One region of the Bacillus sp. TCT6 genome, then DNA from elsewhere that is predicted to be linked to it. Evidence: riboswitches for the same ligand, from Rfam matches in the RefSeq annotation. Region 1 holds a riboswitch; the other holds the start of a gene.
The links. A riboswitch is a leader RNA that binds a small molecule or an ion and turns the genes downstream of it on or off. The one in region 1 is predicted to bind thiamine pyrophosphate.
Positions count from the first base shown of each region.

Region 2: linked by a shared signal. The riboswitch ahead of AC0ONG_RS00720 (MTH1187 family thiamine-binding protein) and the one ahead of tenA (thiaminase II) in region 1 are both predicted to bind thiamine pyrophosphate.

Region 1 covers NZ_JBVYHX010000001.1:485,202-488,418, reverse strand. The annotation lists gene AC0ONG_RS02340 (ABC transporter ATP-binding protein) at 1-705, opposite strand, end outside; gene tenA (thiaminase II) at 674-1,369, opposite strand; TPP riboswitch at 1,455-1,558, opposite strand; TPP riboswitch at 1,619-1,730, opposite strand; gene AC0ONG_RS02330 (SH3 domain-containing protein) at 2,000-3,154, shown strand; gene AC0ONG_RS02325 (hypothetical protein) at 3,160-3,217, shown strand, end outside.
Region 2 covers NZ_JBVYHX010000001.1:167,671-170,887, forward strand. The annotation lists gene AC0ONG_RS00715 (non-ribosomal peptide synthetase family protein) at 1-1,499, shown strand, start outside; TPP riboswitch at 1,552-1,653, shown strand; gene AC0ONG_RS00720 (MTH1187 family thiamine-binding protein) at 1,755-2,075, shown strand; gene AC0ONG_RS00725 (ABC transporter permease) at 2,047-2,820, shown strand; gene AC0ONG_RS00730 (ABC transporter substrate-binding protein) at 2,817-3,217, shown strand, end outside.

The DNA.
Region 1 (3,217 bases):
CAGCGCTAATACTTCCGGTTTATATAAATCTTTTCGTGTTCTGTTATGATCAAGCGGTACAGTCCGCTCAGTCAAAGTCGTTATCGGCTGCTGTTCCACTACTAAAACTCGGTTTGAAAGAAATAACGCTTCTTCAACATCATGAGTAATGAATAAAATTGTTTTTTCCCACTCTTGCCATTGTTCAAACAACCATTCTTGCAAAGAGGTCTTCGTTAAAGCATCCAATGCACTAAATGGTTCATCTAACAGCAATATTTCCCCGCCTGTTAATAAAGTTCGAATAAAAGATACACGTTGTCTCATACCACCAGATAAATCTTTCGGATATTTTTTCTCATACCCTTGCAAACCAAATTTATGTAACAGTTCCTTTGCCTTTACTTGTGCTTCTTTCTTCTGTACACCTTGGCACTCTAGCGGCAGGGCAGCATTCTCAATAATTGTTCTCCACGGCAAAAGCATATCTTTTTGCGGCATATATCCTACAGGATGGTGCTTTGTTTCTGTCAGTTCTATCTGTCCAGTACTTACCTTTTCTAGACCTGTAATAAGGCGAAATAAAGTACTTTTCCCACATCCACTCGGTCCGATAATACTGACAAACTCTTTCTCATGTATAGAAGCATTTAATTCATGGATGATTGGTTTCTCATCATAATGAAAAGAAACATTATGAAACTGTAGTATGTTCTTGCTCCTCAAATCCCCACATCTCCTTACGATAGGACATATCCCAGAATAAATATTCAAATCGACTGGAATATAAGAAAATCTCCTCTAATCTTTCTAGTTCTGTCTCAGACTTTCCAACTGCCATTTCATTTAATAAATCTATTAACCAAATACACAGATTACCGTATTCTTCCGAACTATATCCTTGAATCCACTCACCAAAAAACTCATGATCTCTTGCTCCAGGAATATCATTTAAACGCTTTCCAATTTCCCAATAGCTCCACATACATGGAAGAAGCGCTGCTATTAATTCCGCAAGTGTGCCATTTTGAGATACAGACATCATGTAATTTGTATAAGCTAAATTTTTAGCAGATGGTTTCGCAGACTCTATCTCCTCTATAGAAATTCCAAGTCTTTTTGCATATTGTTTATGGATTGTCATTTCGCCATTTAATATTCCATCAATTTGTTCAGCGAACTTTCCCATTACTTGTGGATTCGTTGCTTTTACAACACCAATCGCATATAACTTTGCATAATCTAGCAGATATAAATAGTCTTGAATAATATAATACTGGAATTTATCTTTTTCTAACGTGCCATCTCCCATACCCACTACAAACGGATGATTATGACTCATCTCCCAAACCGGTTGCACAGTTTCTAATAATCTATCGCAAAATTTCATTTCTCTATCCCCTTTCAATATATGTATCTAAATAAAAAACCACTTCTATATATAAGAAGTGGTTACAGCAAATAAAGTTATACATTTATTCGATGTTCCACTTCCCTTCGCTAGTATTACCTAGATCAGGTGTTGTAAGGGTTAAGGATTATTCCTCTCTCAGCAAATCAAGCACCCCTAGTGGTTTCAATATGAAATTTTTAAATAAAAAAGCCCCGTTTCTATACGCAAAGAAACGGGGACTCATTGTTAGTGTCCGAATTGCTTCCCTACGCTAGCATAATCTAGATCAGGTAATAAAAAGGATCAAAGGCTTACGGCCTACTCTCAGCTGGCAACACCAGCTCTCCTAGCAAACTATAAAATTATCACTGTCAGTATAACACCCTAATAAGACATCATCAACTTTTTTAATTTTCTTAATTATTAACAGAATATCAAAGTTATACAATACATACATTCTATTTTAGAAAATAAAACCCCAATTAATTGCATAAGAAGGAATCATTATCCTCAAAAAATTTATTTTTATATTGATTTCATATTACATTTATGTGAATACACCCACTATATTATATCTTTATACTATAATAAAATTACAACTATACAACTAGAGGAGGTCTCTATTCCATGAATATGAAAGCTACTGCTTTAACAGCAACTACTGTAGCGATTGCTTCTTTACTTCCTTCTATGGGTGAAACAAATGTACAAAAAGCAAACGCTGAACAATTATCTAATATTAAAACTGGGTATGTCAAAGTCGATCAAGTAGCATTACATACAGAAGATAACGTAAAAAGCACATCAATTGATACAATTCGCTTTAATACAAAAGTGAACATCCTTGAAACAACTAATGAGTGGTATAAAGTATCTGTTCATAATAAAGTAGGTTATGTACAAAAAGATGCTATTTTACTAAAAAACAAACTTCATTCTAATGATCAATACATCGTTAATGCTAATGCATTAAACGTTCGCTCTGAACCTAATTTAGAATCTTCCATTTTAGATGTATTACCAAATGGCAAGTTTATTACCGTTCAAGAAGATCAAGGCGAATGGTATAAAATATCGCATAATGGCCAAACAGGTTACGTACAAAAAGCATTCATCTCTAATGGTTCACAACCCTTAGTAAAAGGAATCACCGTTCAAAATAATACAAAATATACTGTTGCAACACCTAATCTAAATGTACGTAGCAACGCTAGTACAAGTAGCGCTCTACTCGGTTCATTACAAAACGGTACACAAGTACAAGTAGTAGAAACTGTAGGAACTTGGTATAAAATTCGTTTTGGCACAGGATACGGGTATGTAGCAAAACACTATGTAGTACAAAATCAACCACAAGCTAAAACAGATCAACCTTCATCAATTCCAGCTGCTTTCAAATTCCCTGCTCAAGGAAGAATTAGCTCAACCTTTGATATACGCTGGGAACAAATGCATTATGGTATAGATATTGCCGCTCCAGGAAACGTCTCTATCCAAGCTGCTGCTGCAGGTAAAGTTGTGAAATCTTATTATTCAGCTAGCTATGGCAATGTTGTTTTCATTGCGCATCAAATCAATGGGAAATTATATACAACTGTTTATGCTCATATGAAGGATCGCACTGTACAAGCTGGTGATCAAGTACAAACTGGACAATTAATAGGTCATATGGGAAACACAGGTCATTCATACGGGCAACATCTTCATTTTGAATTACATAATGGAGAATGGAATTTTGAAAAAACAAATGCAGTAAATCCACTGCCATATTTAGTTAGGTAAATTGTATGCCACGCAATATACCTCTTATAATTGAATACGTAGCCTTTTTAGGTTTAATCTGTT
Region 2 (3,217 bases), 320 kb from region 1:
TACCACTTACACCTAATAAAAAGATTGATGTTAAGAAGTTAGCTCAGTTAGAAGAAAAGTATGAACCGGTTCGTCTACAAGAATATGTTGCACCTTCTAATAAAGCAGAAAAACAAATAGCGAACGCTTGGGCGGAAGTATTAGGAATTTCAAAAGTTGGAGTGCATGATGATTTCTTTACAATTGGTGGACATTCATTGAAAGTATTACGAGTCTTAACATTGTTAAAAGAAGATTTCTCACATTTAACAATTCAAGATTTCTTTAAAGAAAGAACGATATATGGATTAGCTCGAATTGAGCGAGAAGTAAAAGTAGAGAAAGAAGAAGTATTTCGTGAATATAAAGTGATTCACGAACCGGATACTATTACGTATGCAAACGTTTTGGAAGAAACCCAGATTTCAAATGTCTTTTTAACAGGAGCTACTGGTTATTTAGGATCACACATATTATATGAATTGCTGAGAGATACATCTGCTACTATTTATTGTTTAGTAAGACCAACCAAAGATGTGCAGCAAAGAATTATAGATACATTAACAGCTTACTTTAATGATATATGTGAAGAATGGTTACAGCGTATACAGGCCGTAGCTGGTGATCTGGGAGAAGAGTATCTTGGGATGAGCGAAGAAGAATTTATGTTCATCAGTTCTAAGATGGATACGATAATTCATTGCGGTGCAGATGTAAGACATTTTGGAGATGTAAAACAATTTGAAAATATAAATGTCCAAGGAACTAGCCGTATGCTAGCATTAGTGGAAAAAGATGCTACATTCCATTTTATTTCTACGATTGGTATCCCGTTAGAATTAGCGGTAGATCAATGGGATACATACATGAAAACTGGTGATTTTAATTACAGTGTAGACTTAGAGAATGTATATTCAAATAGTAAACTACAAGCGGAAAACATTGTTCGTGAAGCAATGAAAAATGGTTTGCGTGGAAATATTTATCGTGCAGGTAATTTAGCATGTCATTCAGAAACAGGTTCGTTCCAACAAAATATTGAAGGAAACGCATTTTATCGTCTTATTAAAACAATGCTATTAATTGGAAAAGCACCAAATGTGAAGTGGAAAGTTGATTTCACACCAATTGATTTTGCTAGTAAATCAATTGTAACGTATGTACAAGATTCACAAATAGATGGAGAAACATTGCACATCTGTCATCCACATCAAATTGAGTTTGAACAATTTATACAGCTAATTGGAGAGTGTGGATACAATCTTGAACTGGTTACACTTTCAGAATATGAAAATGCCGGACTTGAATTAGCAAAGGGAAATGAAGTAATAGCAGAGTTAATTGCTTCTCAAGTTGCAGGAGATGGAGCGCAGCAATCTGAAATTGTAATGGGTACGCGTAGAACGAATGAATGGATTAAGAAAAAAGAATTGAAAGTACCAGCAATTAATAAAGAATTTATACAGCAGTTATTAGCTCATGGTGAAAAAGTTGGTTATTTTCCAAAAATAATGAAATGATTATGCATGCTTTTGTTTGTTCAATAAAATAAATCATGCTACAATGAAAACGAATTAAGGACCGGGGAGCCAATTGGCTGAGAGGATGTAAGTAAACATCGACCCTCAACCTGATCTGGATAATGCCAGCGTAGGGAGTTACTTAAAGTGATGTAGCATATGTTATTCTATAATAACTTGCATACAAGGCTTTCCTACGCAGTAGGAAAGCCTTTTCTTATTTTTGAAATTTAATTTTATAAGGGGGATTTTATTATGTCACAACAAGTTACAATGTCATTTTCAGTAGTACCACAAGCGAAAACGAAAGATGTATATTCTGTTGTCGATAAAGCAATTGAAGTTGTGCAACAATCGGGAGTTCGTTATGAAGTAGGGGCAATGGAAACAACTTTGGAAGGAGAATTAGATGTACTTCTTGATGTCGTTAAACGTGCACAACAAGCTTGCGTCGATGCTGGAGCAGAAGAAGTGATTACTTCTATTAAAATCCATTATCGTCCAAGCACTGGTGTAACGATAGATGAAAAGGTTTGGAAGTACCGTGATGAATATGCAAAACCAGAAGCAATCTAAACTTATTACAACTATTTGGCTTATCCTTCTCATTGCGATATGGGAAGGATCTGTTTCATTATTTAAAATCGAACCGTGGATTTTACCAAAGCCTTCTGCCATTGTTCAAGAATTAATTGGGATGAAAGATTTACTATTACCAAATACGATGCAAACACTGCAGGAAGTTATAATTGGACTATTCTTTGCAATTTTATTGGGGACGAGCATCGCAATTATTATGGACGTTATACCGTTATTTCGTATTTTAATAAATCCATTGCTTGTTATTTCGCAAACAATTCCAATTGTTGTACTTGCACCACTATTTATTATTTGGTTTGGATATGGGATGTTGCCGAAAGTAATGGTCGTAATACTCGTTTGTTTCTTCCCAATTGCGCTTAGTATTTTAGAAGGTTTTCAAACAGTAGATAAAAACATGTTGAAGCTGTTACAAACAATGAAGGCGACGAAATGGCAAGTTTACCAGAAAGTAAAATTTCCAGCAGTGCTTCCATACTTTTTCTCAGGCTTAAAAATTGCAGTTACATATAGCGTAATGGGGGCAATTATCGGAGAATGGCTCGGTGCAAGTGAAGGATTAGGCGTTATGCTTACGAGGGCTACAAAATCATTTTTGACTGCTCGAGTATTTGGTGTTGCAGCAATCATCGTTATGGTGACATTGTGCCTGTATTTTATCGTAGAGTTTATGGCAAGAATAACAGCACCATGGATATATAGAAAGGACGGCAGAAAATGAAAAAAGGTTTGAAAGTTATGTTAGCTGCCTTATTAGCGGTAGGTGTGGCTGGATGTAATCCGGCGAAGAAAGAAGAAAGTGCAAGTAAAGATCAAAAAGTAAAAGTAGTATTAGATTGGTTTCCAAATACGAATCATACTGGCTTATATGTAGCACAAACGAAAGATTATTACAAAAAGCAAGGATTAGATGTAGAAATTATTCAACCGGGTGACAATGTAACAGCAGAGCAAATGATAGCATCAGGAAAAGCAGACTTCGCAATAAGCGCACAAGAAAATGTAACATTAGCTCGTGTGGAAGGAATTCCTGTTGTATCTGTAGGAGCGATTATTCAGCATAACACTTCAGCGTTTGCATCGCTTAAGAAAGATAATATGACGTCACCGAAAGATTT